DNA from 3 places in the Sphingomonas sp. Leaf28 genome. Region 1 is predicted to be linked to each of the others. Evidence: riboswitches for the same ligand, from Rfam matches in the RefSeq annotation. Region 1 holds a riboswitch; each other region holds the start of a gene.

Region 1 (8,006 bases):
GTTACGCCTCGCTGCCGCGCTTCTGGCGGCACCTGTTTCGGTCAGCACGGCTCAAACGCCCCCCGTCGACGCGCACGTCTTTGCCGAAGACACGGCGCGAGAAGTGGCAGCTTTGGTAAAGCCGGGGGCCGTCTTGATCGTCGGTGAACCTCAAGGCTATTATCAGATGGCCGTTGTCGCGCAGCTTGAGGCGAAAGGCTTTGTGACCGCTACGAGGTCGGTAAAAGGCGGGATACCTACTCGATTTTTGATGGCCGATGGCGGGCGCAGTGGGGCGGCAAAAGTCGACCTGGCGGTCGGTACCACTATCCTCTGGCGCACGTATGAGCGTTCGAGCGGAAAGCCTTCCGGGACATGGAGAAAGCAGGCACCGACGCCGACGCCGGTCGACCAAACGCTGAATGAATCCGAACAGCTGTATCAGCTCGGCCGCAGCATCGAAAATCAATCGCCAGACCGCGCAATGAGATATTATCGGCTTGCGGCGGCGTTAGGCCACAGAGAAGCAGCCTTGCGCCTGGGGCTGACCTTGATCGCGAATGGCAAAGCGGAGGAAGGCATCCGGTTCATCACCGTCGCATCAAATGCCGGTAATGCCCAAGCTGAGTACGTTCTTGGCCTGGCGTACCTCAATGGCACCGGGATCGTGAAAGACCCGATCCGCGGTCGGAGCTTGCTCGGTAAGGCGGCAGATGCGGGTATAGTTGCAGCCAGTCGGGCTTTGGGCCGCGAGGCTTTGGGCAGATGATACAACTCTTATTGCAATGATGACGCAATACCGTAATTTTATCGAGGGACCATTTATATGGTGAGATTTTCCCCTGGTATTCGATCGCATACACGAATGACCTACGTTAGGCGCCGTCTTCAATTGCTAGATATAGCTCTAAGCACTATTGAGATGACCGGAACTGCATCTCTAAAACTTGGTGATCTTGCTAAGAAAGCAAATATTACCAGTCCCGCGGTGTATAGATATTTTGCCAACGTTGACATATTAATTTTTGAGTTGCGAGAGCATTTCTTTTACAAAGAGGACATATGCAGAGAAATATCAGATCATCTTGCAAAAAGGCATAGTTCGCAGCCCGTAGGCGTGACATTCGACAATTCAATCTATGCCATGTCGCGAAATGGACAGCGAAAAATCGGAGTATCTCACTGACCAGCCGGCTAAGGGTCTGCAACCATATCTCCTCCAAAACTATGGCAGGCCAGGGCTCACTGGCGGTTGCCAAGTGGCGTCGCTCCCTCCGATCGAGGTGGTGGAGCTGAGGTAATTTACCGTCAGGACATTAACGGTATTCAGTCCTAAGATTTATAGGACAACTAGTACAAGAGGCATCCCCAAAAGTAAAACGTACTACGTCGAATAATTGACCTAATTGATCTAGATTATATACTAAATTACTAATCTATATCATATGCGGCAAATGCATGGTGATGAGCGGCGAGCGCAAATAGCAAAGATGATACTATCTACGCGTCTGAATCGTAATGTGCTATTTCCTAGTAATATGTTTAATGACCACGCATGGATAATTTTGCTTACCCTATTTGTTGCCCACGCAGAAAATAGAATATTATCCAAGTCTGAGGTAATCCATAAGTTAGGCGCTAATGTAGAAACGTGTACGCGTTGGATAAAATACCTAATTCAAAGCCGACAAGTTTTTGATATAGAAAAAGGAAAAGACTTAGTTTTATCAGATGAAACGATATCTCGCCTAAGAAGCGTATTTGACGACGTTATCACCGAAATATATGGTTTTAGTAAGTGACCTATAATGATTTGTTAGTAACAGGTATATCATTAGATATTAATATACGATTCTTATCGATCTCGGATAGGGTAATAGATCAGAACTAAGCGGGAAGGTCATCGACGGTTGGCAGTCGAGCGATCTCCACCTCACATTGGGTTGAGTCAGGAGGTCCACCGGTTGGGCCCCCGACACGGACCAGCTTTGGCGCACAGCTTATTTAGCGTGTTTTGGCGCATGAAACCGGTGGAACAGCTAAATCTCATATTTCTCTAGTGAGGTGGTGTTCGAAGTGGTCGTACCATTGGTCGGCGAGGCCAGACAATCTCAAAGATGAAGCGACCTCTTGGAACGTATGTGGCGTTTGGCGGACAGCCCTGGCCAGTCGTTGGGGATGTTCGGCGATCCTCACGATCGAACGGTAAACAACCCCGGCTATTCCCAAAATTCGATCGATTCCGAGAACGCCCTCACCGTCTCACTGGCGGTTCCCTTTTGGGAATGGCCAAAATGACCAAACCGCCCAATCGCCCAATCGCCGACGCAAAGATGGGTAATTTGCATCCGCGAAAGCGGACATTGGTTCAGCACGACTTTTGCTCCGAACCTATAAAATCGGGTTCTAGCAAAGGTTGGGGTGGGCAAATGACAAGTTCTGTTATTACAAGGCCAACGTTCTAGGCTTTGCCGGTATGTGACATGCCAATAGTAGACGGTTTGGGCTAAACGGGTGGATATGTCCGGTATCCATTATGATGGTGGACGTGTGAGATCAGCTCTTTCGTCAACCGGTGAAATCCTTTGGGGGCTCCGCTATGATGATCCTGTTGCCATCCTGATCAGCAATCTCGGCTATAGCGCCGAAACTACCCCAGCTGATCGGGCCGATATCGAGACCCAGATCGGTAAGTCTGTCCTTTTCCGCGCCCATATTGGGCGTCACGATCGTAACTACGGACCGTCCAGCCTTCTCGAAATCGCAGATTAATTGAATACCCGCCGTGCCAATATTCCGCCACTGCGTCAGGGTAGGCATAGGATGGTCGTCAGCGGGTCGGGCAAGCAGAGTCGTATACCAATCTTCGGCGCGAGCCATGTCAGTTACACATGCCACCGCATACAAGCCTTGGATGTTCATCGCCATGCTCCGATCAGCCTCATTGATAAGCTAGCTCAACGTGGTCGTCCTCCACAATATCGCAGCGCAAGCTCTCCACAATCTTGGGGTGTTGCCAGCCACCTCTCACCGAACAGTTCGCCCAATTTCAGACGTTTTTTGATCGTCTACCTCGGCGGCAGACCAAGCGAAATGCGATTAAACATGAGCTACCAGACGGACCGTCAGGTCAGATGCGCCCAGTGGAACCGAAGCCCTACGGTATTCGCTTACGGTAAATCGTTGGTTGTCGGCGACTGAGAGACTTGGTGCTCCCGCGTAATTTCGGGAGTTCTAATGCCAATTTACTATTTCGAGATTGCCGATGCTAATCCGGCTATTCCCTGTGTCGGAGAGAATTTACCGTCGCTTGCTGCAGCCCGTTGCTTCGCACTAAAATATGCAGGTCTACTTATACGTGATCAGGGCGAGGTGTTCTGGGGCGGAGAAGAGTGGGTCATGACGGTATCGGACGTAAACCACCTAACGATGTTCACGATAATGATTTGCTCCACGGCCGCGCCCGCCACCTTGAACCTCAAGATGCTGATCTGAGAAAGCCATAGGCGGCTATCCCTCGCCCCTTCCCGAATGCAGGCGGTCTGCTTTCCTCTCCGTTCCAGACATTCCCGAAATTGGATCGATTCCGAGAACGCCCTCACCGTCTCACTGGCGGTTCCCTTTTGGGAAGGTTTGGGGGGCTGAAGGCCCGGTACTATCCGATACAACCGAACGGCTTCGCTCGACCATTTTCATCAACCGAAACCATCGTGGATAGAGCCGTGGCCGCATGTCGTCGTTCCCCGGATATTAAATCCTCGGCGCTAAGATCAACACTGATGCGCACGGAACTGCGCCCGGTCATCCGTACTTCGGCGGTTAGCTCGACCATCTCGCCCTTCTGGATAGGGGAACGGAAGTCGATCCGGTCAGATGCTGCCATAACCATTACCGCCCGGGCTTGGCGGGTTGAGGCAATGAATGCCGCCTTGCCCATCATGCGAAGTGCATCACCACCATAGAGGGTGCCGTAATGGTTGGTCTGGTTCGGGAAAATCATTTCGACCATTCGCAACGGCTGCACCGCATCATGCGGAACCATCTCACCCATCGGTGGCAGAGGGTCTTCGCTTCCGACTGCGACGAGCGTGAAACGGCCTCGCGTACACAGCCGTCGTTCGCCCGATACCGGTGCCTCCGCGATCAGTTCGACCTCGACGTCGAGCGACTTACGTCCAACCCGCACGACGCAACCTGTCACCTCGACCATATCGCCGATCCGGGCAGGCGCCGCGAAATCGATCTTTTCCGAAGAGGCGGTGACGAAGGCCGCGCGACCGTGGCGTGAGGCCGCCAGGAAGGCGACCTTGTCCATATGCGCCAGAGCCACACCACCGAACAGCGTGCCGTGGTGATTGGCGTCACCGGGGAAGACCATGTCGATCAGCTGAATAGGGGTGCTGTGGTGTTCCTGTGGCATCCTGGTCCTCAATCATTCGCGAGGGCATCCAGACGCCAGCGACCAACGGGAGAGGTACACCTCTTCCTACAGCACGCAGCGGCCAGACCGGGCACCCCGCCGGTGGTCGTTATGGCGTCGAAGGCAGGTATCCTGGCTCGCGGGTCATCGTCGAAATCCCGGCCTTCCCAGCGCGGAAGCGCCAGTGGCACACGAGGGAATTTCTACTCGCCGCTTACAGTTGCGGGGGCAGCATCGGAATCGAACCGATTTCCCGTCTTAGCCTTCGGCCAATCGGCGAAGGAACCTTGACCTCACTGAGGTCGCAGGAAACGGCCCTTTACGTCAAGGCCAAGTGGCTTCGCGGACTGAGAACGGCATGGTGGGCGTAGCCGTACCACCGTCCGCCATGCTTCCACTCATGCCGCCTCATCAACATATAAAGATATCTTTATATGTTTGTTGACAATGATCGCTCGCTCGTGTCGAACGGCCACGTCGAGGTTCCCCATTCCAGGCATGGCGATGGGGCTAAGACGGGAAGCCGGTGGTGTCCTTCGGGTCAGATTCCGGCGCTGCCCCCGCAACTGTAAGCGGCGAGTGGCGGCTCCATTTCGTGTCACTGGGTTCTCGCAAGGAGCCTGGGAAGGCCGGAGCCACTGCGTTGACCCGTAAGCCAGGATACCTGCCTTCGACGCCATAACGTTCCTCGGACGGGGGTTCCTCCGGTGGATCGCGCTTGATGCGACGGTCCGTGGCTTGCCGCCATCCGGGCCTGTTCACGCCTTGCGCGCTTTCGCCTGACCTCCCGCCCGCATAGCCAGGGTGAGTCATGACGAATAGCGGGTTCATATTCTCGATCAGCAGTATCCCGTTCGACGAGGATTATCGTCCGGCCGACAACACGCGCATCACCACCAATTTTGCCAATCTCGCGCGCGGAGACAGCCGACAGGAGAATCTGCGCAACACGCTGGTGATGATCGACCATCGGTTCAACGCGCTGATGCACTGGGATAATCCCAGGGGTGATCGCTACACGCTTGAGCTGAAGATCGTCTCGGCCGCGCTCACGCTCGGGGATGGTGCCGACGACGAAGCCTTCCCGCTGATCGAGATTCTGCACACGACCGTGACCGACCGGATCAGCGGAGAGCGATCCGACGGCATGATCGGCAACAACTTCTCGTCCTATGTACGTGACTACGATTTCAGCGTCGTCCTGCCTGACCACCTGAAGGCTGGGGGTGGCGGTGCGCCAGAGGGGTTCGGCGATCTGCACGGCAACTTGTTCAAGCACTTCCTTGGCTCGAGCGCCTACCGTGACAATTTCCGCAAGCCCCCGGTTATCTGCCTCAGCGTGTCGAGCAAGGAGGTGTATCACCGGACCGCCAACGTGCATCCGATCCTCGGCGTCGAGTACCGGAACGACAAGTTTTCCTCGACCGATCAGTATTTCGCCAAGATGGGTATGAAGGTGCGCTACTTCATGCCGCCACACAGCGTCGCGCCGTTCGCCGTCTATCACACCGGCGATCTTGTCAGCGACTACACCAACCTTGAACTTGCCAGCACCATCGCAACGATGGAGACGTTCCAGAAAATCTATCGTCCTGAAATCTACAATGCGAACTCGGTCGCGGCGGAGCATTATCAGCCGAGCCTGAAGTATCAGGACTATTCGCTGACTCGCATCGTCTACGATCGCGAGGAACGTGGTTGCCTCGCTGTCGAGCAGGGCAAATTCGCCGAAGAGCATTTCATCAAGCCGCACAGTGCCGCGCTTCGGCGCTGGTCCGCGACCTGCGGCCTCTGATCCCCACGACACGAAGGTATTTGCATCATGACGACATTGTTGCCGACGACGACCGCGGGTAGCCTGCCCAAGCCTTCCTGGCTCGCCCAGCCCGAGACCTTGTGGTCGCCCTGGAAGCTGGAGGGCGACGAGCTGGTCGCTGGCAAGCAGGACGCGCTCCGCCTCGCGGTCAAGGACCAACGGCAGGCGGGTATCGACATCCTCGGTGACGGCGAGCAGACCCGCCAGCACTTCGTCACGACCTTCATCGAGCATCTCGACGGTGTCGATTTCGAGAAGCGCGAGACGGTGCGCATCCGCAACCGCTACGACGCCAGCGTGCCGACGGTCGTCGGCGCCGTATCGCGCCCGAAATCGGTCTTCGTCGACGACGCCCGTTTCCTGCGCGCGCAGACCGATCAGCCGATCAAGTGGACGCTGCCGGGGCCGATGACGATGATCGATACCCTCTACGACGCGCATTACCGGAGCCGCGAGAAGCTGGCATGGGAGTTCGCCCGCATCCTCAACGAGGAAGCCCGCGAGCTGCAGGCGGTCGGCGTCGACATCATCCAGTTCGACGAACCCGCCTTCAACGTGTTTTTCAACGAGGCGAACGACTGGGGCATCGCTGCCCTGGAGCGCGCGGCCGAAGGGATGACGGCTGAGACCGCCGTCCACATCTGCTATGGCTATGGCATCAAGGCTAACACCGACTGGAAGAAGACGCTCGGCTCCGAATGGCGCCAGTACGAGGAAACCTTCCCCAACCTGCAAAGGTCGAAGATCGATATCATCTCGCTCGAATGCCAGAACTCGCGCGTGCCGATGGACCTGATCGAGCTCGTCCGCGGCAAGAAGGTGATGGTCGGCGCGATAGACGTCGCGACCGACACGATCGAGACGCCGGAGCAGGTTGCCGAAACATTGCGCAATGCGCTGCGCTTCGTCGATGCCGACAAGCTCTTGCCCGCCACCAACTGCGGGATGGCGCCGCTGTCGCGCGACGTCGCTCGGGGCAAGCTCCAGGCGCTGAGTGCCGGCGCGGAAATTGTGCGGCGAGAGATACTCGGCTGATCACGGCGGTGTTGCATCGCCAGCGCGGAACGGGTCCCAGGCTGGCGATGCCCTCGGCCAGGTCAGAAATTGACCCTGGTACCCAGACGCAAGGTTCGTGGTTCGACCACACGACTCAACCGGCCATCCGTTGGCCCTGAAGCGTCAAACGAGGGAATATAGGATTCGTAAAAATAGGCGATGTCCTTGTCACGGCTGTCGAGAATGTTGAGCACCTCGCCATACACCTCGAACCGGCCGATTTTGCGGGCCGCCCGGACGTTGACGACGGTGCTTCCTGAATCCCGGACGCTATTGTCTTCGATCAGCGGATAAGGCCCGAGGTGACGGACGCGAACGCTTGCCTCCCACGGATCGAGCACCAGCGCGATCCCGGCGGATGCGGCGTTCTCGAAGGCGTTCGGAATGCGATCACCATTGTCGTACCGCGACCGGCTCGCGGTGTAATTGCCGTCGATCGCAAGCCACGGCCTGGGCCGCCAGAACGCCACCAGTTCATAGCCACGACGCTCGCTGGCACCGGTCGGTTCGACCGCGTTGGAATCTCCGACGAAGCGCAGTTCGCTGTCGACGTCGAGCCACCAATAGGTCGCGGTCAGCGTAATGCCGGGTAACTGCCACCGGGCGCCGACTTCACGGCCGTTGCCGCGGACCAGCACAGGCACCGGCGTTTCGACGTTTACCGCGCCGCGGACGTCGTTGGAGTGGAACCCACGTCCCCAGTTGCCGTAGAACTCCAGCCGATCGGTCGGCGAG
Region 2 (8,006 bases), on a different contig from region 1:
CGGACGCCGGGGAGTTCTGCATGACGACGATGACGATCGATGAGCCCGCCAAGAAAACGCCCGGCGGGCCGGCACGGATGGCGACGCGCAAACGCATCGGCTGGATGTTCGCAAGCCTGGTCGCGGCCAATATCGCCGCCTGGGGCTGGGCCTTCTCACTGTTCCACGCGCAGCCGCTGATGCTCGGCACCGCGTTGCTCGCCTGGGGGCTGGGCCTGCGCCACGCAGTCGATGCGGATCATATCGCCGCGATCGACAATGTGACGCGCAAGCTGATGCAGGACGGCCAGCGCCCGATCGCGGTCGGCTTCTGGTTCGCGATCGGCCATTCGGGGATCGTGCTGATCGCCGCGGTCGCCATCGCGCTCACCGCCAGCGCGCTCGCGCAGTTCGAGGCGTTCAAACAGGTTGGCGGCGTGATCGCCACCGTCATCTCGGCAGTGTTCCTGTTCACGATCGCCGCGATGAACCTCGTCATCCTGCGCTCGGTCTGGCGGACGTTCGGCCATGTCCGCAGCGGCGGCGTCTATGTCGAGGAAGACCTTGATCTGCTGCTCGGCAACCGCGGGCTGCTCGCGCGTCTGTTCCGGCCGATGTTCCGGCTCGTCACGCGCAGCTGGCACATGGCGCCGCTCGGATTCCTGTTCGGGCTCGGCTTCGATACCGCAACCGAGGTCGCGATCCTCGGCCTGTCCGCGAGCCAGGCCGCGGACGGTCTGTCGATCGGCACCATCCTCGTCCTCCCGATCCTGTTCGCGACGGGCATGGCGCTGGTCGATACGGCGGACGGTGTCGTGATGCTCGGCGCGTATGAATGGGCGTTCGTGAAGCCGATCCGCAAGCTCTACTACAACATCACCATCACGCTGATCTCGGCAATCGTCGCGATCGCGATCGGCGGGATCGAGACGCTGGCGCTGCTGGGCGCCAAGCTCGGCCTGTCGGGGGGCGTCTGGGATCTGGCGGCCGCGCTGGGCGAGAATTTCAACGGCCTCGGCTTTGCGATCATCGGCCTGTTCGTGCTGTGCTGGGTGCTGAGCTTTGCGATCTATCGCTGGAAACGCTTCGACGAGATCGAGGTCGTGCACGGATGATACCCCTTCGTCATCCCGGGCTCGACCCGGGACCCAGAGCCAAACGCCGAGTCATGCGTGGCTCTGGATCCTGACTTTCGTCAGGATGACGGGCGCGAGCGAGTTGGCAGTCCCGTGATATTCCTCTAACCCCACGCCCGAGGCTCGGTTTTACCGAACTTCAACAGATCGCGCCGGTGCCCTTCGGGGCTTGAATGGGAATGCGGTGCGGGAGGATGTCCTTCCAATGCCGCGGCTGTCCCTGCAACTGTAAGCGGTGAGCGAGACGCACAGGCCCTTCGCGAGGGGGGCAGCCACTGGGTCGAAGACCTGGGAAGGCGTGTGTCGAGCTTTGACCCGTGAGCCAGGAGACCTGCCAGCGTAACGGTCGCTCTTGCCTTGATCCAGGGGATGGTCGCGGCACGGTACTCCGTCTGAGCGACGAACGCGTGCGGCCGAAAGGTCGTGCGTGCCTGCGTATGCTCGAAGGAGAACAAGAATGTCGGACCGCTCGCCCACCCTGGCAAAAGTCCCCGTCACCATCGTCACCGGCTTTCTTGGCGCGGGCAAGACGACGCTCATCAGCCACCTGATCCGCAACGCGGGCGGCCGCCGGCTGGCGGTCGTGGTGAACGAATTCGGCACGCTGGGCATCGATGGCGACATCCTCAAGGGTTGCGCGATCCCCGATTGCCCCGCGGAGAACGTCGTCGAACTGGCCAATGGCTGCATCTGCTGCACCGTCGCCGACGATTTCATCCCGACCGTCGAGACTTTGCTCGCGCTCGACCCGCGCCCCGATCACATCCTGATCGAGACGTCGGGTCTCGCGCTCCCCAAGCCGCTGCTGAAGGCGTTCGACTGGCCCGCGATCCGCTCGCGCATCACCGTCGACGGCGTCATCGCGCTCGCCGATGCGGAGGCGGTCGCCGCCGGCCGGTTCGCGCCCGACGTCGCCGCGCTCGATGCGCAGCGCGCCGCCGATCCGAGCGTCGATCACGAGACGCCGCTCTCGGAAGTGTTCGAGGACCAACTCGCCTGCGCCGATCTCGTCCTGCTCACCAAGGTCGATCTTGCCGGTCCCGAGGGCGTCGCCAAGGCGCGCGCGGTCATCGCCGCCGAGTCCGCCCGCCCGCTTCCGGTGATCGACCTGACCGACGGCATCATCGACCCGCGCGTGATCCTGGGCCTGAACGCCGCCGCCGAGGACGATATCGCCAGCCGCCCGTCGCATCACGACGGCGAGGACGATCACGAGCATGACGATTTCGACAGCGTCGTCGTCGCGCTCGGCGAGATCGCCGATCCGGCCGAGCTTGCCGCCAAAATCGAGGCGCTCGCCCGCAGCGCCGACATCCTGCGCGTAAAGGGCTATGCCGCGGTCACCGGCAAGCCGATGCGCATGCTCGTCCAGGCGGTCGGCGCACGAGTCCGCACGCAATATGACCGCCCCTGGCGCGCCGACGAACCCCGCCGCACGCAGCTGGTGGTCATCGCCGAGCATGATCGCATCGACGAGGCCCGCATCAAGGCCGCGCTGGACGCCTGAGGCGCCACGATGCACGTCGTCTTCCGCGAGACCCACGGGCTGGAGGAAAACGCGGTCCCGCAGGATCTCGCGCAATCCCCCGCGGACCTCGTCGTCCTGTCCTTTTCCGACGGCGACCTCGGCGCGTTCGCCGCGGGCTGGCGGCGTGCGGATGCCGCCGGGCGGCGCCTGCCGTCACTGCGCCTCGCGAACCTGGCGGTGCTCCAGCACCCGCTGTCGGTCGACACCTATGTCGAGCAGACGCTGGCGGGCGCGAAGGGGATCCTGATCCGGCTAATCGGCGGGCGGTCCTATTGGAGCTACGGCCTGCAACAGGTCGAACATCTCGCGCGGGAAAAGGGCATCGCGTTGGCGGTCCTCGCCGCAGACGGTCGGATCGATACGCGGCTCGATGCCGCCTCGACGATCCCGGTCTCGACGCTGCGCCAGCTCGCGACGCTGTGCGATACCGGCGGGGCGGTCGCGGCGCACGCGGCGCTGGCGCAGTTCGCGCTCGCCGCGGGCTGCTATGCCGGCCCGGTCGCCGGGGTCCGCGCGATCGCCGACGTGGGGGGATGGCAGCCGCAGGACGGCGTGACCTGCCCCGCCGCGTTCGCGCTGACGGCGAAGCGGCCACGCGTGCTGATCGTCTTCTACCGCTCGTATCTCACCGCGGCCGATCTCCACCCGATCGAAGCGCTCCACGGCGAATTGACCGGGCGCGGCTTCGACGTCATCGGGCTGTTCGCGCCCTCGCTGAAAGCGCCGGACGCAGCCGGCTGGCTGGCGCGCTGGGTGGGCGTGCTGGCGCCGGCTGCGATCGTCAACGCCACCGCCTTCTCCGCGCGCGGGGCGACCGACGCCACGCCGCTCGACGGTGCCGGAGTCCCGGTGTTCCAGATCGCGCTGTCGACCTCCGACCGCGCAGCCTGGGCGGGCGCAACGCGCGGCCTGTCGCCTGCCGACCTCGCCATGCACGTCGTCCTGCCCGAAGTGGACGGCCGCCTGTTTGCCGGCGTCGCCAGCTTCAAGGAAGCCGCAGCCCGGGACGGCGATCTAGAATATACCCGCCGCGAACACCGCGCCGACCCGGACCGCATCGCCGCCATCGCCGCGCGCATCGCAGCGTGGATCAGCCTCGCCAGCAAGCCCGTTGCCGATCACCGCATCGCGATCGTCCTGTCGACCTACCCCGGCAAGGCGTACCAGATGGCGCACGCCGTCGGGCTCGACGCGCTGGCGTCGACGCAGGCGATCCTCGCCAATCTCACCGCCGCCGGCTATGCGATCACGCCCGACGACCGCGACCTTGCGACGGCGCGGATATACTGGCCGCTCGCCGCGTATCGGACCGCGCTCGCAAAGCTACCCGCGGGTCTCCGCCAGGAGCTTCACGACGTCTGGGGCGAGCCTGGTGAAGACTTCGGCTTCACCGCGATCGACCAGGGCGGCGCGCTGATCGCGCTGCAACCCGAACGCGGCCGCAGCGAAGACCGCGCGGACGAGTATCACGATCTGTCCCGCTGTCCGTCGCACACCTATGTCGCCTTCTACCTCTGGCTGCACGCCCGCGGGATCGATGCGCTGGTCCATGTCGGCGCGCACGGCACGCTCGAATGGCTGCCCGGCAAGTCGGTCGCGCTGTCCGACGGGTGCTGGCCCGAGGCGCTGACCGCGGCGATGCCCGTCATCTACCCGTTCATCGTCAACGATCCCGGCGAAGCCGCGCAGGCCAAACGCCGCATCGGCGCGGTCACGCTCGGCCATGTCCCGCCGCCGCTCGAACGAACGCGCACCGGCGCCGGGCTTGGCCGCCTCGAAGCGCTGCTCGACGAATTCTCCAATGCCGACGGCCTTGATCCCGCGCGGCGTGATCGGTTGCAGCGCGACATTCGCGACGAAGCGACCGCCACCGGCCTCGCGGCGACGCTGGGGCTCGACGACGCGCAGTCGCCCGCGGACGCGATCACGCGCATCGACACGTTCGTGTGCGACGTGAAGGAGAGCCAATATGGCGACGGTCTCCACATCTATGGCCGTGGCGAGCACGGGGCGGCGGAACGCGTGGGATTGCTGTCGGCGCTCCAGGGGAAACGCGTCGCCTCGGGCCCGTCCGGCTCGCCGTGGCGCGGTCGATCCGACGTCCTCCCGACCGGCCGCAACCTGTACACCACCGATCCACGCGCCGTCCCGTCGCGCGCCGCGCATCGCCAGGGCGTGACGCTCGCCGACGAACTCGTCCGCCGCCATCTGCAGGACCATGGCGACTATCCCCGCACGCTCGTTATCGACCTCTGGGCGTCGGCGACGATGCGCACCGCGGGCGAGGAGTTCGCGATGGCACTCCATCTGCTCGGTGCGGAACCCGTCTGGGACATGCAGTCCGACCGCGTGACGGGCGTCGAGATCCTCCCGCTTCCCACGTTCGACCGGCCCCGCATCGACGTCACGCTGCGCATATCCGGGCTGTTCCGCGACGCCTTCCCGACGCTGTGCACGATGTTCGGCCAGGCGGTGCGCGCGCTCGGCGTGCGCGACGAACCCGCGGACTGGAACCCGTTCGTCGGCAGACCGTCGACGCCGCGCGTCTATGGTCCCGAACCGGGCCGCTACGGCCTGAGCATGGGCGACGCCGCGGAGACCTATACGCCCGACGCGCGCCTCGATGCCGGCAAGGCGTGGCTGTCGGCCTCCGCCCACGCGTTCGACGACGGCAACGACACCTTCGACCCTATCGGCATCCGCGACCGCGTCGCCGCCGCCGACGCCTTCGTCCACGTGCAGGACCTGCCCGAGACCGACCTGCTCCTCGCGGCAGACTATGCCGCGCACGAAGCGGGCTTCGCCGCCGCGCAAGCGATCGCGGGTGGAAACGCCACGCTCTACCATCTCGACGCGCGCGACCCGAGCCAGGCCAGGGCCCGCCCGCTGAAGGAAGAGATCGCCCGCGTCGTCCACGCCCGCGCGCATCCCGGCTGGGTGGATGGCATGATGCGCCACGGCTTTCGCGGCGGTGCGGAGATCGCCGCGACGCTCGACCATCTCGGCGCGTTCGCGCATCTTGCAGGCGTAGTCCGCCCCGAACTGATCGACCTCTATCACGATGCGACGCTCGGCCGGGACGACGTTCTGGCGTTCCTCGCCCAGGCCAACTCCGAAGCGCTCGCGGCGATGCAGGCGCGCTTCGCCGCGCTCCACGCCGCCGGTCTCTGGCCGACGCGCCGCAACTCGATCCTCGCGCAGCTCGACCTGCCGGCATGAGCGGGTTCGTCGTCAAGGGCTGGTGCCCCGATGCGTGGCGCCCGATGATGGCCGGCGACGGCCTGCTCGTCCGCATCCGCCCGCCGCTGGGCCGCCTGACCCGGGCGCAGACCATCGGCCTGTGCGCCGCTGCAGTTCGCCACGGCAGCGGCCAGATCGACGTCACCAGCCGCGCCAACCTCCAGATCCGGGGCGTTTCCGACGACGAGTGGCGCCCGTTGATCGACGCCATGCTCGAACTCGGCCTGATCGACCCCGATACGGCGCGTGAGGCCCGCGCCAACATCCTCGTCGCTCCCGATTGGCGCGAAGGCGACGACACGCACCGCATCGCTTCCGAATTGCACGCCCGACTGCACGAGCTGCCGGACCTTCCCGGCAAGGTCGGCTTCGCGATCGACGCGGGCGTCACGCCAATGCTCGCGGACGCATCCGCGGACTTCCGGATCGAACGCGCCGCGAGCGGCCACCTGATCCTCCGCGCCGACGGCCGGGATCACGGCAGGCCGCTGTCGCCCGGCACCGAAGTCGACCGACTGATCGCGCTCGCCCGCTGGTTCGTCGACAGTGGCGGCACCGCCAGCGGGCGCATGGCGCGTCATCACGCACCGCTGCCGGATTGGGCCGCCGCGACGATCGCCCCCGCCGGGTCCGCACCCCGGCTCGAACCCGGCCCGCACGCGCTCGGGCTGCCCTTCGGTCGCATCGAAGCGTCGGCGCTCACCCGCCTGCTCGAGGTCGAGCCCGCGATCCGCGCGATCCGCCTGACGCCTTGGCATATCGCGGTCCTGGAAACGGAGTCGCCGCTCGCGGCTACACCCGATCCCGCCGCCTTCATCACCACGCCGTCCACGGCGCTGCTCCGCACCGACGCCTGCGTCGGCGCCCCCGCCTGCCCGCAAGCCACGGTCGAGACCCGCACCCTCGCCCGCCGCCTCGCGCCGCACGTCGTCGGACGCCTCCACGTCTCCGGATGCGCCAAGGGGTGTGCGCGCGCTGGCCCGGCGGACGTCACGCTGACAGGTTGCGACGGCCGCTACGACCTCGCGTTCGATGCGCGCGCCGGTGCACCCCCTTCCCGCGCGGGACTCGATACCGCGCAGATCCTCGCCCAGTTCGGAGCCGCCTGAATGCCGTACGCCTATGAAACCGACGGCGGGGCGATCTATCGCCAGTCGTTCGCGATGATCCGCGCAGAAGCCGATCTCGCCCGGTTTTCACCCGAGGAAGAGCCGGTCGCCGTCCGCATGATCCACGCTGCCGGGCTGGTCGGCCTCGCGCAGCATATCCGCTTCTCGCCGAGCTTCGCGGTCGATGCGCGCCGCGCGCTCCATGCGGGTGCCCCGATCCTCTGCGATGCACGCATGGTCACCGAAGGCATCACGCGCGCCAGATTGCCCGCTGACAACCGCATCGTCTGCACGTTGCACGCCCCCGAGACGCCCGATCTCGCACGCGCGATGGGCAACACGCGATCGGCCGCCGCGCTCGAATTCTGGCGCCCGCATCTGGCCGGCGCGGTCGTCGCGATCGGCAACGCGCCGACCGCGCTGTTCCACCTGCTCAACATGCTTGAGGACCCGGATTGCCCGCGCCCTGCTGCGATCATCGGCTGCCCGGTCGGCTTTGTCGGCGCGGTCGAATCGAAGGCGGCGCTCTGGACCGACCAGCCCGTCCCCTGCGTCGTCGTCGAGGGCCGGATGGGCGGCAGCGCGATCACCGTGGCGGCGATCAACGCGCTGGCGAGCGGCACCGAATGACCGCGGTGCGACCGGGTGGCATGATCCACGGCGTCGGGCTGGGGCCGGGCGCGCAGGACCTGATGAGCGTCCGTTCGGATCGCCTCGTCCGGACTGCGCGCCACGTCGCCTATTTCCGCAAGGCCGGGCGTCCTGGGCAGGCGCGCAAGATCGTCGAAGGCATGCTCCGCGCGGATGTGGTCGAATTCCCGATGGAATATCCGGTGACCACCGAGATTCCCGTATCGGACCCGCGCTACAACGACTGCCTGTCGGCCTTCTACAGCCGCTGTATCGACCATCTCGCGTCCCTCGCACGCGCTGGCGAGGACGTCGTCGTGCTCTGCGAAGGCGATCCGTTCTTCTACGGCTCGTTCATGCACCTCTATACGCGCCTCCAGACGA
Region 3 (8,006 bases), on a different contig from region 1:
CTCGTCCGCCAGCATATCGAGACGTTCACGCGGCGGTTCGAGGGGACCGGCGTTGCCGTCGCCGGTCTGTCGCGCCTGTCGAGCACCGCCGAAAAGACGCGCGTGAAGGCCGGGCTTGCGGACGGATCGATCGGCGTCGTCATCGGCACCGGCGCGATCGCGGGCAAGGGTGTGGCGTACAAGGATCTGGCACTGGTCGTGATCGACGAGGAGCAGCGGTTCGGCACCGCGGACAAGGCCAGGCTGCACGCGCTGGGGGCGGGGCACGTCCTGACGCTCAGCGCCACGCCGATCCCGCGGACGCTGCAATCGGCGATGATCGGGCTCCAGGGCATGTCGGTGATCGCGACCCCGCCCGCGCGTCGCCAGCCGATCCGTACCGCGGTCGCGGCGTTCGACGATGCCACCGTCCGCGCGGCATTGCGGCGCGAGCGTGCACGCGGCGGCCAGAGCTTCGTCGTGGTCCCGCGGATCGACGACATGGCGCCGCTGGCCGCCCGGCTCGCCAAGCTCGTCCCCGAACTCGGCATCGTCCAGGCGCATGGCAAGATGCCCGCCGCCGAGATCGACGAGGCGATGGTCGGGTTCGCCGCGGGCGATGGCGACGTGCTGCTCGCCACCAACATCATCGAGGCGGGGCTAGACGTCCCGCGCGCGAACACGATGATCGTCCACCATGCCGACCGGTTCGGCCTGTCGCAGCTGCATCAGTTGCGCGGCCGGGTCGGGCGCGGCGGGCGCCGCGGGCAGGTGATGCTGCTCACCGACGGCGACGCGACGATCGCCGAGGCGACGCTCAAGAGGCTGCGGACGTTGCAGGCATTCGACCGGCTCGGCGCGGGCTTCGCGATCAGCGCGCGCGATCTCGACCTGCGCGGCGCGGGCGATCTCGTCGGGGAGGCGCAGGCCGGGCACATGAAGCTGATCGGGATCGACCTGTACCAGCACCTGTTCGGCCGCGCGCTGCGGCTGGCGCGCGGCGAACAGGTCGACGACTGGGTGCCCGACCTCCATCTCGAGCTCGGCGGCACGCTGCCCGAAGCCTGGATTCCGGAGGAGGAGGTTCGCCTGTCGCTGTACGGCCGGCTGGCACGGCTCGAGGACGTCGTGGCGCTCGACCGGTTCGAGGCCGAGCTCGAGGATCGCTTCGGCACGATCCCCGATTCGGCGCGACAGCTGCTGTTGCTCGCACGGATCCGGTTGCGTGCCTGTGCCGCGGGAATCCGGCGGATCGACGCCGGCCCTGCGGCGATCGCGTTCACGCCGCACGATCGCCGCGCCGAGGCGCCGCTTGACGAGCTGGTCGAGAAGAACGGCCGCTGGATCTTGAAGTGCGCGGTCGCCGATCCGGTCGAGCGCGCCGCACAGATCGAGGCGCTGCTCGACGCGCTGGCCGGGTGATCCGGCCCGTCTATTCCGCGGCAGCGGCCAGCGGTGTCGAGAGCGCCTCGTCCGCCAGCGCGGCGAGGATCGCCTGGACCAGGTCGACGACCCGCGCGAACCCCGCGCCGGGCGCGTGGAGCTTGCGATCGAGATAGACGGTGCGATCGAGTTCGAGCTGGATCGCGTGGATACCGCTGTCGGGGCGGGCATGGCGTTCGAGGATATGCCCGCCCGCATAGGGCGTGTTGCGCGCCACCGAAAAGCCGTGCTCGGTACAGGCGCGCTCGGCGCGATCGACGAACCGCGGCGCGGCGGCATGGCCGAACCGGTCGCCGAGCACGATCCGCGTACCGCCCGGCCCGAGCGGCGGCATCGAATGCAGGTCGAGCAGCACCGCGACGCCGAATCGCGCCTGCGCGGCCTGCAACGCCGCCGCGACCGCCGCGTGATAGGGGCGGTGGTCGGCGACGATCCGCGCGGTGACTTCGGCATCGGTGAATCGCCGCGCCCACAGGTCGCCCGCCCCCGATACGCGGCGCGGCACCAGCCCCAGGCCGCTGCGCAGCTTGGCGGATTGCTGGACCGGCGCGACCCCGCGCGCGCCCTCGTCGATCAGCGGATCGCGCTCGTCTTCCGCGCGGTTGAGATCGATCCAGGCGCGCGCACGCCGCTGGATGATCGTCGCCTGGTCCGTCCGCGCGCTGCGTGCCACCGCATCGACCAGCCGATCCTCGAGCGGCAGCAACGCCGCCAGCGGCACGCGCAACGCGGTTTTTAGCGAAAGCGGATAGTCGCGCCCGGCATGCGGCACCGATATCACCACCGGGCTGGTCGGCGGCGCGGCGTCCCGTTGGTCGGCAGGCGGCAGACGATCGAAGGGGGACAGCGGCATGGCGACCACGCTAAACCGGCCGACCGGGACGGGCAATGGACCTGGAAATGTTAACCAATTTGCGGCTAGGACCGCGCGTCAAAGCACGCGTGCAAACAGGACTTTAGATCGATGTTGCGAATTCTGCTGGCCGAGGATGATCAGGTCATGCGCGAGTATCTGACGCGGGCGCTTGAACGCTCGGGCTATGCCGTCACCGCGGTCGATCGGGGGACGGCGGCGATTCCGCTGCTCGAGACGCAGACGTTCGACCTGTTGCTCACCGATATCGTGATGCCCGAGATGGACGGGATCGAACTCGCGCAGAAGGCGGGCGAGATGTGCCGCGATCTGCGCGTCATGTTCATCACCGGCTTTGCGGCGGTCACGCTGAAGGCCGGGCGCGCGATGCCGCAAGCCCGTGTCCTGTCGAAACCCTTCCATCTGCGCGACCTCGTCGCCGAGGTGGATCGGCTGTTCGAGATGGATAATGCAACCGGCATGCATTGAACGCTTGCACCCCGCGATAACCGCGGCTAGTGGAGCGCTCCGGCGGGCGTGTAGCTCAGTGGTAGAGCACTGTGTTGACATCGCAGGGGTCGCAAGTTCAATCCTTGCCACGCCCACCATAGAAAGCCCCGCTAGCCATTTGGTTAGCGGGGCTTTTTGCTGTCCGGGGCTTTGGGGCTTCCGGTATCGTGAAAAGCTGGCATGGCGCGGCGATGATCCGCTTCTCGCTCTCCGCTGCCGCCCTTCTGTCTTCCAGCGCTGCCGTCGCCCAGTCCGCCGAACAGCCCGCAGCCTCTGCCCCTGAAAACGCCGTCGCGCGCGAGATCGTCGTGACCGGGCGGGGGCTGGCCGACGCGCGCGGCGATCGTGCCTATGCTGTCGTCACGATCGATCGCGCGCGGATCCAGGCCAATGCGAGCAACCGGCTGGAGAGCGTGCTCGCCGACGTTGCCGGCTTGCAGCAGTTCCGCCGGTCCGACTCGCGCAGCGCCAACCCGACCAGCCAGGGCATTTCGCTCCGCGGCATCGGCGGCAATGCGTCGAGCCGAGCGCTGCTGATCTTCGACGGCGTGCCGCAGGCGGATCCGTTCGGCGGCTGGGTGGCGTTTCCGGCCTATGCGACGGGGCGGCTCGGGCGCATCCGGGTCACGCGGGGCGGTGGCAGCGGCTATCAGGGGCCGGGCGCGCTGGCCGGGACGGTCGAACTCGAAAGCGCGACGCCCGAGCAGTTGGCGCCGGTCCAGGCCAGCATCGCCTATGGCAGCCGCGATTCGGTCGACGCGCAGGGCTCGGCGGCCTTAGTGCGCGGATCGGGGTTCGCGACCGTGTCGGGGGCCTATGCGCGCGGCGACGGGTTCACGCCGACCGTCGCGCAGAGCCGCGGGATCGTCGATCGCCCGGCGCCGTACGAGCAGGCCTCGGGCGCGCTCCGGACCGTCGTCGGGATCGGCGCGACGACCGAGGTGCAGATGAATGCGAGCGCGTTCACCGATCGCCGCGATCGCGGGAGCGACTTCACCGCGAACACCAGCGAGGGCGCCGATGCGAGCGTCCGGCTGATCGGGCGCGGGCGCTGGGGCTATTCCGCGCTGGCGTATCTGCAGACGCGCGCCTTTGCGAGCAGCTTCAACAGCATCAATGCCGTGCGCACCACCGCGATCCAGTCGCTGAACCAGTATAACACGCCCGCCACCGGGCTCGGCGGGCGGATCGAGATCCTGCCGCCGCTGGGCGAAAGCATCACGCTACGGCTGGGCGCGGATATCCGCGACGTCAGCGGCAAGACGCAGGAGCTCTATACCTTCGTGAACGCGGCACCGACGCGACGGCGCGAGGCCGGTGGCGGCACGACGACGACGGGCGCGTTCGCCGATGCCAGCCTGGTGGCGGGCGACGTCACGCTCAGCCTCGGCGGGCGGATCGACTGGTGGTCGATCGATGGCGGCTATCTGTCCGAACGGCCGCTGGCGGGCGGTGCGGCGCTGACCAACCTGCGCTATGCGGACCGCGATGGCCATGAGACGACCGGCCGGGCGGGCGTGGCGTATCAGCCGGTGGAGTCGATCACGCTGCGCGCCGCCGGCTATCGCGGCTGGCGGTTGCCGACGCTCAACGAGCTGTACCGCCCGTTCCGTGTCGGCAACGACGCGACCGCGGCGAACGCGCTGCTGTCGCCCGAGCGGCTGACGGGGATCGAGGCTGGCGTCACGCTGACGCCCGCGCCGGGGGTGACGATCGCCGCGACCTATTTCTACAACCGGCTCAAGGATGCGATCGCCAACGTCACGACGACCAGCCCGCCGCAGATCCTGCCGGGGGTGACGACCTACCGGGTCCGCCAGAATCTCGATGCGATCCGCGCGCACGGGTTCGAACTCGACGCGGCGTATCGCCCCGATGCGGGGCCGTTCGGCGTGCAGGCATCGTGGTCGCACACCAATTCGACGGTCGAGGGGTCCGGGCTCACCGCTGCGCTCGATGGCCTTCGCCCGGCGCAGACGCCGCGCGACCAGGTGTCGGGGACGGTCGACTGGCGGCGCGATGCCGCCGCGCTGTCGCTGACCGTGCGGCGGATCGGCCGGCAATATGACGACGACCAGAACAGCCGCGTGTTGGATCCGGCGACGACGCTCGATGGCTATGCCGCGCTGCCGATCACGCGCGCGCTGGTCGCCGAGCTGCGCGGCGAGAACCTGTTCGATGCGCGTGTCGAGGCGGGGATCAGCGGCGCGAATATCGTCGAGCGCGCCACGCCGCGGACGATCTGGGTCGGGTTGCGCTACGGCCTGCGCTGAGGGGGCAGGGTCGCATCCGCGCTTGCGTTGACCCGTGCCGGACCCGCGACTAATGCAAACCCTGTGAAGGGTTCCCGGCGACGGGATCAAAAGGGAAGCCGGTGCGCGGGCAGGGTCGTCAGGATCCCCATCCGCAAGACCGGCGCTGTCCCCGCAACTGTGACCGGATAGCGGCCACCCCGATTGCGCCACTGGGTCTCGGCCTGGGAAGGCGGGGTGGCAGCGACGACCCGGAAGCCAGGAGACCTGCCCGTCACGGTCGATCCACTGCGCGGGCGGGTGCTCCGGTGCGGACGAGTGCCCTATCGAAGGGGTGTCCTCGAGCGAGAGACGTCTGCCGGTCCGCGAATGGTCGTGGGCGGCTCTGCCAGGACGTGCCCCATGACGAAGTTCCTCCTCCTCCTGAGCGCCGCCGCGATCGCGGCATCGGCCGATGCCCAGACGCTCCCGGCCGCCGACGCGTCGGACGTCGTCGTGACCGCGACCCGAGTCGCGCAACCCGCCAGCGAGATCGGGCAGGCGGTGACCGTGATCGATCGCGCCGAGATCGAGCGGCGGCAGACGGTCGTGGTGTCCGATCTGCTCGCGACCACGCCCGGGGTCACCGTCACGCGTAACGGCACGCTAGGGGCGCTGACCGGCGTGCGGATCCGCGGTGCCGAATCCGACCAGACGTTGGTCGTGATCGACGGCGTGCGAGTCAACGATCCGGCCTCGACCGGCGGCGGCTTCGATTTTGGCAACCTGCTGGCGAGTTCGGTCGAGCGGATCGAGGTGCTGCGCGGCCCCAACTCGGTACCCTGGGGCAGCCAGGCGATCGGCGGCGTCGTCAACATCATCACCGCCGCCCCCGCCGAGGGGCTGCAGGCGCGCGCCAACGCCGAATATGGCTATGCCGACAGCATGTTCGCGAGCGCGGGCATCTCCGGCGCGACGGGGCCGGTGTCGGGCTCGCTCACCGGCGGGTATCTGCGCACCGACGGCATCTCGTCGGCGGCCAGCGGTACCGAGCGCGACGGCTATCGCCAATACGGCGCGACCGGCCGGCTGGGCGTCGAGTTCGCACCCGGGATCGGCCTCGATCTGCGTGGCTATTTCGCGGACAGCCGGGCCGAACTCGATGGCTTTCCCGCGCCGGACTATGTGCTTGCCGACACCGCGGACTATGGCAAGACGCAGGAGCTCTATGGCTATGCCGGGCTGCACGCGAACTTCGCCGACGGGCGGTTCAACAACCGAGTCGCGTTCACGATCGCCGACATCAACCGCGACACGTACGAACCGGCCTTTGGTGCAGAGCCGTCGTTCCTCGGCCGCGGCCGCAGCGAGCGCTACGAATATCAGGGCGACTTCCGCCCGCTCGACCAGGTTCGCGTCGTCGCCGGCGTCGAGCGCGAGAATAGCCGCTTCAACGACGGCTTCACCTATGCCGACACCGGCATCACCAGCGTCTACGGCCAGCTGATCGTCAAGCCGCTCGACATCCTCACGCTCACCGGCGGCGTCCGCAACGACGACCACGAGGATTTCGGCAACCACACGACGTTCGGCGCGAACGCGGCGCTGGCGCTGCGCACCGGGACCACCGTCCGCGCGAGCTATGGCGAGGGCTTCAAGGCGCCGACATTGTACCAGCTCTTCTCCGACTACGGGAACCGCGGCCTCGATCCGGAGACCGCCCGCAATTTCGACATCGGCGTCGAGCAGGCGTTCCTCGCCGACCGGGCGCGCGTCGGCGTGACCTATTTCAACCGCCGCACGCGCAACCAGATCGACTTCCGCGATTGCAGCCCGACAGAGCAGACGACCGCCGGTTCGATCTGCGTCGACCGCCCGTTCGGCGTCTATGACAATGTCGCGCGCGCGGAGGCGGACGGGGTCGAGGTTTCGCTCGCGCTGCGTCCGGTCGATCCGCTGACGCTGACCGCGAACTACAGCTATATCCACACGGAGAACCGCTCGATCGGTGCCAATTTCGGCAACACCCTCGCGCGGCGTCCCGAACAGACCGCGAGCGTCAACGCGGATTACCGGTTCGCGGTCGGGCTCTCGATCGGCGGCACGGTGTCGCTGGTCGGCGACAGCTTCGACGATGCCGCCAACATGACTCGCCTCGATGGCTATGCGCTCGCCAGCATCCGCGCGGAGGTGCCGATCACCGAGCAGGTCGCGCTCTACGGCCGCGTCGATAACCTCACCGACGCGCGCTACCAGACGGTGGCGGGCTATGGGAATTATGGCCGCGCAGCCTATGGCGGCGTCCGGCTGCGCCTGAAGTGAGGTCTGTGGGGATACTTCTCGCGCTGCTACTCGGCGCGTGTGCGCAACCGCCGACCGGGGGCGGGGGGATCGTCTCGACCAACCCTTGCGTGGATTCGGTGCTGATCCGGATCCTGCCGCCCGCGCGGATCGCCGCGATCAGCCATTATTCGCAGGCGCCGACGGCGACCTCGATCCCGCTCGACGTCGCGCGCCGCTTCCACGCGACCGCGGGGACCGCCGAGGAGGTGATCGCGCTGCACCCCGATCTGGTCATCGCCAGCACCTATACGCCGCCCGCGACGCAGGCGGCCTATGCGCGCGCCGGGCTGAAGACGCTGCTGCTCGGCATCCCCGATTCGATCGCGGAGAGCCAGGCGCAGGTCACGCAGATCGCCGACGCCGTCGGTGCGCCCGCAGGCGGCGCGCGGATCAACGCCGAGATCGATCGCGCGGTCGTGCGCTGGAGCCGCAAGGATGGACCCGCACCAGCCGCGTTGCTTTATATCAGCGGCGATCTGGCGACGGGGGGCAGCACGCTGTTGAACGAGATGATGACCCGCGTCGGCTTCCGCAACGCCGCCGCCACTTATGGCCTGACGCATACCGGCACGCTGTCCGCCGAGACGATCGTCACGCAGCCGCCCGCGGTCGTGATCGCCCCCGAACGCGTCAGTCGCGGCACGCTG

What was found. A riboswitch is a leader RNA that binds a small molecule or an ion and turns the genes downstream of it on or off. The one in region 1 is predicted to bind cobalamin.
Region 2: it holds a riboswitch for cobalamin, as region 1 does, so the genes downstream of both, cobW (cobalamin biosynthesis protein CobW) here and ASE79_RS15505 (acyl-CoA thioesterase) in region 1, are expected to answer to the same signal.
Region 3: it holds a riboswitch for cobalamin, as region 1 does, so the genes downstream of both, ASE79_RS04115 (TonB-dependent receptor plug domain-containing protein) here and ASE79_RS15505 (acyl-CoA thioesterase) in region 1, are expected to answer to the same signal.

What each region holds. Positions count from the first base shown of each region.
Region 1 covers NZ_LMKX01000010.1:1,743-9,748, forward strand. The annotation lists gene ASE79_RS15495 (tetratricopeptide repeat protein) at 134-748, shown strand; gene ASE79_RS22070 (TetR/AcrR family transcriptional regulator) at 845-1,165, shown strand; gene ASE79_RS15500 (VOC family protein) at 2,548-2,907, opposite strand; gene ASE79_RS21065 (DUF6894 family protein) at 3,217-3,474, shown strand; gene ASE79_RS15505 (acyl-CoA thioesterase) at 3,635-4,399, opposite strand; cobalamin riboswitch at 4,504-4,704, opposite strand; cobalamin riboswitch at 4,863-5,086, shown strand; gene ASE79_RS15510 (putative oxygenase MesX) at 5,211-6,194, shown strand; gene ASE79_RS15515 (methionine synthase) at 6,222-7,250, shown strand; gene ASE79_RS15520 (TonB-dependent receptor) at 7,313-8,006, opposite strand, start outside.
Region 2 covers NZ_LMKX01000007.1:739,698-747,703, forward strand. The annotation lists gene ASE79_RS09755 (HoxN/HupN/NixA family nickel/cobalt transporter) at 105-1,094, shown strand; cobalamin riboswitch at 1,252-1,469, shown strand; gene cobW (cobalamin biosynthesis protein CobW) at 1,573-2,622, shown strand; gene cobN (cobaltochelatase subunit CobN) at 2,632-5,862, shown strand; gene ASE79_RS09770 (cobalamin biosynthesis protein CobG) at 5,859-6,992, shown strand; gene ASE79_RS09775 (precorrin-8X methylmutase) at 6,993-7,622, shown strand; gene cobI (precorrin-2 C(20)-methyltransferase) at 7,619-8,006, shown strand, end outside.
Region 3 covers NZ_LMKX01000001.1:880,000-888,005, reverse strand. The annotation lists gene ASE79_RS04140 (helicase-related protein) at 1-1,401, shown strand, start outside; gene ASE79_RS04135 (N-formylglutamate amidohydrolase) at 1,412-2,275, opposite strand; gene cpdR (cell cycle two-component system response regulator CpdR) at 2,387-2,764, shown strand; tRNA gene ASE79_RS04125 (tRNA-Val) at 2,809-2,883, shown strand; gene ASE79_RS04120 (TonB-dependent receptor) at 2,977-5,058, shown strand; cobalamin riboswitch at 5,110-5,327, shown strand; gene ASE79_RS04115 (TonB-dependent receptor plug domain-containing protein) at 5,440-7,338, shown strand; gene ASE79_RS04110 (ABC transporter substrate-binding protein) at 7,344-8,006, shown strand, end outside.